DNA from 3 places in the Methylomonas albis genome. Region 1 is predicted to be linked to each of the others. Evidence: riboswitches for the same ligand, from Rfam matches in the RefSeq annotation. Region 1 holds a riboswitch; each other region holds the start of a gene.
What was found. Region 1 has a riboswitch for cyclic di-GMP ahead of EBA_RS05220 (hypothetical protein). Riboswitches for the same ligand answer to the same signal wherever they lie in the genome.
Positions count from the first base shown of each region.

Region 2: another riboswitch for cyclic di-GMP. It lies ahead of EBA_RS18675 (hypothetical protein); the one in region 1 lies ahead of EBA_RS05220 (hypothetical protein).
Region 3: another riboswitch for cyclic di-GMP. It lies ahead of EBA_RS19410 (hypothetical protein); the one in region 1 lies ahead of EBA_RS05220 (hypothetical protein).

Region 1 covers NZ_JACXSS010000001.1:1,102,988-1,106,226, forward strand. Annotated here, with positions in the region: gene EBA_RS05210 (class I SAM-dependent methyltransferase) at 1-1,422, shown strand, start outside; gene EBA_RS05215 (hypothetical protein) at 1,458-1,676, opposite strand; cyclic di-GMP riboswitch class I at 1,722-1,797, shown strand; gene EBA_RS05220 (hypothetical protein) at 2,112-3,122, shown strand; gene EBA_RS05225 (cytochrome c peroxidase) at 3,221-3,239, shown strand, end outside.
Region 2 covers NZ_JACXSS010000001.1:4,069,206-4,072,444, forward strand. Annotated here, with positions in the region: gene EBA_RS18665 (ATP-binding protein) at 1-770, opposite strand, end outside; gene EBA_RS18670 (hypothetical protein) at 975-1,250, opposite strand; cyclic di-GMP riboswitch class I at 1,627-1,710, shown strand; gene EBA_RS18675 (hypothetical protein) at 1,809-3,047, shown strand; gene EBA_RS18680 (PEP-CTERM sorting domain-containing protein) at 3,114-3,239, shown strand, end outside.
Region 3 covers NZ_JACXSS010000001.1:4,253,691-4,256,929, forward strand. Annotated here, with positions in the region: gene EBA_RS19405 (hypothetical protein) at 1-672, opposite strand, end outside; gene EBA_RS19410 (hypothetical protein) at 885-1,676, opposite strand; cyclic di-GMP riboswitch class I at 1,763-1,840, opposite strand; gene EBA_RS19415 (TonB-dependent siderophore receptor) at 2,254-3,239, opposite strand, start outside.

The sequences.
Region 1 (3,239 bases):
GCTGATACGCAAATCATGCGCGCCTTACGCCAAGGTCGGCTGCGGGCGTTGATGCAGGCGCCGTTGTTTTTGCAGCTATTACGCGGCAGCCTGATCCCGCTGCCGACATTCGAAACCGCGCTACGCCGTTTGCGCAAAGCGCTGCTGTTGACCTACGCCGCACCTGGCCCGGCGGCTGAAAGCACCCGTCCGGGCAAGCTGGAGTGGGAGTTTATCGGCGCACTGGCCCATTACAGCTGGTTGACCGAATACGCCAGTGCCGAGGACGAACAGGAACGCACCGTTGTTGGCTTATTGCGGCAGCAGTTGGAGGCCGGCCTGAGTTTGCCGTCGGAACCGTCATGGCAACCGGCGCTAGCCTATTACGCGATGTATCGATCCGGCTTGGAATTGTCCGATTGCCGCGCCGTGTTTACGCAAGCTTCCGTCATTTGGAAACCCTATTTACAGCCGCTGATTCGAGATTGGCGCGCTTGTCTGGCGGAACGGGTGCTGGCGGCAGAAATAGACAGTCTCACGGCCATCGGTGGCAACATTTCCGAACTAGTACGCCGGCAATACGAGGAAAACCCTTTTCCGCGTTGGCAACAGGACCCTGTCGCCCATCAGCGTTTGACCGCCCGGCGATGGTTGGCAAGTTTTGCCCACGACCTGCAGCTGCCGATTGAGTTCGATGGCCAGGTCGATGTACTCACTGCTGGCTGCGGCACCGGATTGGAGCCCATTTCCCTGGTCCGGCAAATCCAAACCGGCCGCTATCTGGCGCTGGATTTAAGCCGAGCCAGCCTGGCATATGCCAAGCGGATGGCTACGCAGTTGGGGCTGGCCGATGCCATCGACTTTAAACAAGCCGACATTACCCAACTGGCTGATTTTTCCGAACAATTCGATCTGATCACCGCCAGCGGCGTTTTGCACCATCTGCAAAACCCGTTGGAAGGCTGGCGAATCTTGACCGGCTTGTTGAAGCCCGGCGGCATCATGCTGGTCAGCCTGTACAGCGAGGCGGCGCGGCAAACCGTGGTTCGCGCCAGAACATTGATTGCCGAACATGGCTGGGAAGCGACGCCGGAAAGGATGCGGCAATTCCGGCAAGCCATTCTGGCCGGCGAATACGAAGCTTTAAAACCGCTGTTGCAATGGCGGGATTTCTACAATCTCAGCATGTTTCGCGACTTGGTGTTTCACGTCAATGAACACCGTTACAGCCTGCCGAAAATCGAACAACAGCTGGCCGAACTGGGATTGTGCTTCGTGAGCATGCGCGGCTTACCCATGCCCTTGCAAGCTATGTATCAAGCCGGTTTTCCGCAAGATTCCCACGGTGCCAGTCTCGCCAACTGGGCGCGATTCGAAGAACAACATCCAAACGCTTTCGCCGCCATGTATGGGCTGGTACTGCAAAAGCCGGGGAGGGAGTAGGCCTCGAAATTCACGGATCAACTTAACGAATGTTTTTACCAATCGATGTCCGCTAATCCCACAACTTGCGGCATCGAATCGCAAATCAACAAGGAATGTGGCTTGGTAAACGGAAGCGCCAAGGTAACAAAGCCAGGAAATTCGTAGTGCAGGCAAGCGCTGTGACAAGTAGCCGGGATGGCGCTGGCAAGGAATGCCGATGTCGATGCCGCCAAGCGGGTTATATCGACACCACTTTTTTTGCGCCGTTTCAATCAAGGCCGCGTTTCCCATTTGGGTTTGGGCGGATAGCGCGCAATAAAAGTTCACGCCACACCGGTCGCAAGGCCGGGCCGGAAAATCACGGAACTCGCCAGAGTTAGCCGGATTGCCTCTGAACACGGAGTGCCCAACGGGGCAAAGTGTTTAAACAGCCTATCGCTAATTTTGACTGCCTTCGGGCGAGGAGTTTTTCGTGCACGGTTTTTCCCATTCCATGACCAGCGAATCCCGCTTGCGGCCCCGATGGACAAACTCGGATGTCCTTGCCGACACGAGGCAGGCGGCTATGCGAATTTAGTTTTTGGCCTGCTTCAGCATCCACCGTACAGCGGAAAGATAGTTCTACAGGCCCGACGCGTAAAGCGGCCCAAGGCCGCGATTTAATAGCCCGTAAGGGCGATCAACCAACCCCATAGAGGAAGAAAATTATGCAAAACAGCAAACCCAATCTGCGTACGGCGGCGATTGCGTCGGTATTTTTATTGTCGCTATCGGCAACGGCCGAGGCCAGCGTCGCGCTGAGCGGTTTCGTGAAAAGCACCAGCCCCGCCAGCTTCAGCATCGCCGATCTGCAAGGTTTCGGCAGCACCAGCACGGTTACGGTCGGCGGCAATACTTATACCGGCGTCTCCCTTTACAGCTATTTGAATAGCTATGTCGACAAAGATCCGGCGGCAAAAAACGACATTCTGCGCGATTACGTGGTTGCGACCGGTACTAGCGGCAGTACCGTTTACACCATGGGCAACCTGCTGGGTAGCGGCTTCGGCACCCAAAACGACATCATAGCCTTCAGCGACAGCCAGGGTCTGTTGTCCGCACCCAGCTTGATCGCCGCAGACGGTGCCAGTGTTTCCGCGCTGACTAGCCTGAATATTGGCCATGTCGCTTATCAAGGCTCGGCGCCGGGTGGAGCCTCAACTTCATTCAGCATCGGCGGCGCGGTTTCCAGCCCTGCCAACTATACCGCGGCCGATCTGCCGGGCTCGCTAAGCCCTACAACGGTATTTAACAAGCCGAATGGCAGCGCGCTGGCAACCGGCGGAGCGACGGGCTTTACCGGCGTTTCCTTGTATGAATTATTGGTAAGCGCCGGTATCTCCAATGACCCGGCTGCTTTGCTGCGCTCCTACGTCATCGCCACCGGCACCGATAACTACACCGCAGTCTACGCGCTCGAAGAAATCATGCCGCAATTCGGCAACCAGGGTGATTTGCTGGCTTATGCCGACGGTATCGGTGGTGCCCTGGGTGGCAGCGGTTTTGCTCGTACGGTGGTTCCCGGCGATCTTAAAGGCGGCCGCTTCATGTCCAACCTGAACGGCTTGACAGTCGTCACGCTTCCCGCCGCCGTACCGGTCCCACCTGCAGCGATACTGATGCTGTCCGGATTGTTCGGCATTGCTTGCAGCAGCAGGCGCAAACGCTGGGCGGCCTAAATAGCCAACTTTGCCAGGGACGGCGAATCCTAACGCGGGTAGTTCCGGACTGTGTGTAACCGCAATTATCTGCTTGGCTTTCTTCACGAGAACATAACATGCGCGCTATTTTTCGAA
Region 2 (3,239 bases), 3.0 Mb from region 1:
TCAGCCATCTCATGAGTTAAAATCGCAATCGTACCCAGCGGGGTCCCCATATCGTGCGCGGCGCTAGCGGCTAAGGTGCCCAGCGACACTACCCGCTCGTCTCGCAACGCGCTTTCGCGGGCATCGGCCAGATTGCGCTCACGCTCTTTTAAGGTTTTGGACAGCTCGACCACGAAAAAGGCCACTAAGCCGGCGCTAAACACAAAACCAAACCACATGCCAAATACATGCAGATTGAAATAGCGCCTGTCGTTCATCAAATGCATTTGTAACGTCATTTCCGGCGTCATTTCCGCCATCGCCGGATGAGCCATATGCGGCTCCACCGCCGGCAACGGTACGTTGTAGGCTATCAGTACCGTATAGACGCAGGACGTAATGATCACCATATTCCAGGCATAAGCCTGCGGCAGCATGATGGCGGTAACAATCAACGGCAACAGAAACACCCAAATGATCGGATTTGACGCGCCGCCGGTCAGATAAAGCAAATAAGCCAAGGCCAACACATCCATGCATATTTGCGAAAAAATCTCATGTTCGGTGACTTCCTCCGGCGTTCTCAGTCGCAACCAGGTATAGAGATTGAGTATCGAAATCGCAAAAATCGCCAGCCACAACTGGTTTTGCGGCAAATTGATACCCAGGCCATTCACTGCAAGAAACACCGCGACAGTGACGGCAAACAGCATCAGGTTTCTGAGGATGTATAGCCAACGCAGGTTTTCCCGAATAGATATTTCGGCTTTAGGCAGGATGTGTGAAAGCATAGAAACAACAGTAAATTGACGAAAGCTTATTGGCGATATCGCACCGCCGATCGTTTAAGAAGGCGCAAAGCCGATCAACTTAGGATGCCAGTACCCGAACAACGCAAAATCGATTTAGCTATACACGACGACATCACCCTTGCGCGCGTAAGGCGCATGTGACCGTTTATAACAAATCGGCGCTTTGAACGATAGTGTGGCATATCACGCACTTGCTAAGCGCCAGCCACCGTTTTTATCCACCCATCTCATGCTTAGCCAATACCAGAAAGTCATAGGCAACATCATGGCGAACCACTCCCAATCCTCGATTAAAAACAATTTGGCCACCCAGCCATTACCATCGAAATAGAGCGTCCAAGGCACGCAGTAAAAGGTAAAAACGATACTACTCCAGATCAGTAGCAACGCGCCTTTGCGAGTTTCTATACTGGATAGCGCCAGGAACACCCAGAGCGGGGTTTTATCGGTTTTTTGCATACTTCTTCTCCACTGAAAAATCTATCGCCAAGCCAATTAGCAGGGCAACAACCTAACAACAAATGACTAGAAAAGAAAGAAATTCCTGAGCGAATCCGCCAGAACAATCCTCTCCTCCCATTCCAGAAACCCTATCAGTAATTAAACTGTGTTATATAAAACAAGTCTCTGAGTTATTTCCCCGTGTTTCGACAACCACCCAACGAAACCACCCTACGTAAAAAGGTCACAATTCTTTGAAACTTATACATTTTATTAAGATGGCCGATTATTCGCTTTAGATACCGTGCTTGCTTCAGGGATTTGCTTTCCAGCTGCGGTTATCAGGTCTTCATTCCTGCCATGTCTACCGCTGGCTCATCGGCAAATCGGTGAACGCAAGGATTGCCACACCCGTCGTGAGGCGGGGCCGGAAAATCACGGTTCTTAAAAACAATTTAAAGAAGGCCGGATTGCCCCATGTACGACATGGGTGCTGAGCAAAGTTTGACGCAATGTGATTGATCAAGCTTTGTCGGTTTCGCTGTTGCATTTATTTTAATTAAAAAGAGGATGATCATGATTTTTCGCAAAACCGCTATAGCAGCTCTCTTGACAACCGGTCTGGCTGGCGTTTCCGGCCAAGCATTCGCGCATCAGTATTACAACTTGACGGGGGCAGGCACCGTGGCCTCCGGGGATTCCGCCATAGGCTTTGGGATTGCAAATAGCATTAACGGCACTGACGGTGTTTCAGCCAACTCCAACGGCACCAACCGCGTTGCCAACGGCACCAATACTTATACTGTCGGCGACTTAACCGCCAATACTTTGATACCAGGAACCGGTACAGCAGCTGCGACCGCTACCGAGGTATCCGGCAACCTGCCTTATATGTGGTACTCCGGTCAGCATACTTATGGTGGTACGGGCAATGTAGTCAAAGCCAACAGCTCAGTCGTAGGCGTCTCAGCCGGTGCCACCAAGCGTGAAATTTTTACCGGCAGCAGCGTTACTGACAATACCGGCTCTTTGGCCAATGTTACCGGAACTGGAAACGGCAACAGCATCACCTTGCCAAACGGTCAAGTGATACAAGCCCCGTCAACAGGAACTTGGGGTACCAATGTAACTACCGGCTTGTGGAATGCTTATAACGCCAAAAACACAGGCGCCAACGCGTCTACATGGGGCACAATCATGGCCGACCTGCCGACCTCGGGCCCAAATGCCGGCGATCATCCCTACATTGCAGTCGCCGGCAACTCAGCCGAAACCGGCCTTGGCCTGGATTACGGTTTGATTCATATCAGCTGTGGTGACAATAGCGCTACCGATAACTGCGCGACGACCGGCAACGTCTTAACCACCATCAGCATCAAAGCCGATACCGACTACGCTGCAAACAATCTCGCATCCGGCGGGTTGCTGGATGTAGCCTTGTATCGCGGCGCCGACTCCAGCTTAAGTTCAAGCCGCACAGCCGCGGCTGATATTACTGGCGCAGCACCGACCGACATTCAAGGCTCAGACCTGGGTGCGGCAATTTGGAGCGCTCATGCAACCAGTCTAAGTGATTTACTGTCTTTCAGCTTTATTTTCAACCAAGCCGAGTGGAATGCCACCGATACAGCTGGCCTATCGGAAACGAATGGTTTCTATACCTTGGTGGTTGGCGCTCACGGCGGCTCAGCGTTATCAGGCTTAACCTATGACGTGTTGGTTACCACTTCGGCGGTTCCAGTACCTGGCGCAGTTTGGTTGTTCGGCAGCGCAATGGCCGGCTTGATTGGCTTCGGTCGTCGTAAAAACGCTTAAACCCCTGATTATGTGCGGCAATGCAAAAACAGCATTGCCCCTCTTTTATTTTTATGAGGTAACACAATGGTAACTTCTTCTTTGTTCAAACAATCGACTTTGGCAGCGGCTATTGGCGGCCTGATGCTGGTAAGTACCAGCGCCAGTGCGCATCTGACTTACAACGCGGCTGGCCCTAACGTGAGTGATAAC
Region 3 (3,239 bases), 3.2 Mb from region 1:
GGTGCCGATACGCGCGTCGCTCAATCGAGCGTCGGTTGCGCCCAAATGATCAAAGCCCCAACCATATCCAAGATTACCGGCGAGCGTCAGATTATTGCCAACCAATCTGGTCGATACGTCGAACAATTCGAAGGCATCAGCGGTAAAACCGAGATGATTTACCAGTAACCATCCGGAGCGACCCGGTGTGGCGGACTCTAATTCCGGGCGATATTCCAGCGTCATATCCCCCAACAGCACCCGATTAGTAGGCGGAGTCACATCAACTCGAAAACGCATCACGCCTCCTAGACCGATACTGCCAGTGGCTGTCCCGAATATATTGCTCGGATCGAACGCAAAGGTAGTTGCTTTATTTTGTCGTTGGGTCGGATTGGCAGGAACGACTGCTTCGTTAACAGCGAACTGCAGGCCTACAGCTGAGATTTCATTGGCCGCATAATCGGCGGGATCGGTAGGCGTATTGGCGTCTCGCAGTTCTATAAACGTTTTAGATGCCACTGCGCTGGCATTAAAAAACTCTTCCACGTAGATGGAGGGGGCTGGCGTGTTATCTAAAGCAATACCCGCAGCCAAGGCATCGCCGTCTATATTTAAAGTGAGTGCGCCGCCGGAAACCGTAGCGGCGTTAGCAAAGCTTGGGAAGAAAAATCCAAAAAAGACAAATCCCATTGAAATCACAGTCATTGTGAAATAGTTGGTAGTGCGTTGTTTCATAAACATAAGGTTGGCCGAGTGGTTTGATGCAAATAAATTGCGCTAGCCAAACAGGGACGATCAAAAATGCGTAAGGTCATTGTTGATCATCCTGTTGGCTACGAGCGCAGGCGGACCCATCCGGCACATCAGTATTTGCTGTTCCGGATGGTTTTAGCTAATAGTGTTTAAGCGACACGTTTCCGGCGATTCATGCCAAGCAAACCGAGCAAACCGCTACCAAAAAACCATACAGCTGCCGGAACCGGCACTGCCGATGGGTTCAATTCCAGGTGACCGAAAATGTGATGAGGATCTGACGAAGCGAAAAAATCCCCGTAAGTCATCACACCGACATAATTGCCGTCAACCGAAGTGCCCCAAGTCAAATCGCCGCTCAGGTGAAGCAGGCCAGAACCATCAACCGATTCAACGGAGTTGACCAAGGTGAACAAAGTGTTGGCACCAAATCCGGCATCATTCGATACGACATTCCAGACACCATTCACTTTCTGCAAGTCCCAGTCCGTGGAAGAGTTGTAATTGCCGGTTGCACCCAGAGCGTCCCTGAAACGAATTGCACCAGTTAAGCCGATCTGACCAACGGAAGTGTTGTTGGCATCCATGGTAGTTTTTTGCAGCGTGCGGTTATCCGCTAGGCCGGGGCCATTGGCATAAGTAATCGTCGACGTATTGCTGTTCACGCTGAACAACATATTCGGCACGTTGCCACCGCTACCAGCATTACTAGCGGTGATGTAGGTTTGGTTAAAGCTCGAATCGAAATATTGCTCGAGAATGACACCATTCGGAAAGTATCCAGGTACGATTGTTGCCGCCGCCATTTGCGCGTTGTCGATAGTGACGTAAACGTTGCCACTGACTTGCGAAGCACTGGCAGTCGCGGGAGACAATACCAAACCAATTGCGACCAATGTAAAAACACCGGCAACCGCCGATTTTAAATTGCAGTTTTCCATCAAAATTTTCCTTCATTGTTAGGGTTGAAATTCATCCTCCGGAAGCGGCACGCAAACAAACAAGTTTCTCATACGGCACGCTACCCAAGTGCAACCCGGCTGTCTTGGCCCCAAGACCCGTGGCTTTCCGGCTCCGTCTCACGGCGGATGTGGCAGTGCGTCCATCCCTGGACTTTGCTCCTTTCCCTGAGCGAAGTTGTCCTAAAAGTCCGACGTAAAGCTTGCCTTTACCGCCATCGCAGAGCACAGATTGTCGATGGCGGCTAACGAAGCAACATTGGTAAGGTAATAAGACGGGCTATATTCCATAAACCATTGCTCTTCTGTTAATAAGTCGTATGGGCGGAGAAATCGACTACGGAAACATGGAATTTTTTTGCCGGGGGATGTGGTTTTTAGCGGAATTTTTTATAAACAATTGAATATAAAGGGCAGAACCCTTAGACGGACAAAGTCTTGATGACTGATGGTTGGAGCTAAATTAGAGCGACTAACATGGATAGCCTATTTGTTCCACTGAAGTCTTCAACGGTGTAGAGGACTTTTGGCGAGCATTGGTCTGCAGCTGGCTACCCGTTCAAAAGCGTAACGCCGCGGAAAAATACAGCGACGCACCGGCAGAAGGCACCACGCGCCCACCGCCAATATAGCCGCCGCCGAAATATTGGAAGGGCTGAAAATAGTCGTTATCCGTCAGGTTTTTTGCGGTGAGTGCCAAACGCAAGCCCTGCATTTCATAAGCGGCAGTGGCGTCAAAGCTGTGATAGCCATTGACCTTAAACGCATTATCATGGGCGATGTAGCTGCCTGAGCGCAGATTGACTCCGACCCCCAAAGAAACCCCGGTAAGCAATTCATTTTTAAAACGGTAGTTAACCCACAAACGCCCGGCGTCCTCAGGTACCCAGGCAACACGGTTGCCTTTGGCGATTCCACCTGAGTCCAGCATAAAACGGGCGTTGGTATGGGCATAATTTGCCACGACTTGAAACTCGTCGCTGAATTGCCAGAGTAAGTCGGTTTCAATGCCTTGGGAACGTTGATAGCCCGAAGAAGTGTAAAACAAGCCCACACCGGTATTCGGCACAGCCACCTGTTGGCGGTCTATCTGATAAACGGCCACTTGCCCGGAAAGCCTGTTGGCAAACTCGAACTTGAATCCGGTTTCCATTTGCTGCGACATTTCCGGCACCGGGGCACTATCGAAATTCACGAACGGCTGTCCGCGCATGCCTTCGCTATAACCGGCGAAGAGCGAAAGCTGATCGGTGACATCGTAGACCGCTCCAAGCCGTGGCAATAATTCCAGGCGAGTGGTGGTATTGGAATGTTTGACGACTTTATCATCGTAGGCAATTTCCAGGCCGCCTAACCTTAAACTAAGCAAGGTATGTAGACCTTTGGCAATAGTACTTTGCCACTGCAGGTAACCGCCGTATACCGTATTCGCTACAAATTGGTTATATGCGCCTACTCCCGGATCGCTGTACGCGACCGGAAACGACGGCTTGCTGAGATCGACAAGTCCTATCGGCCCAGCGGCCTCGACGAAACCATCATCTT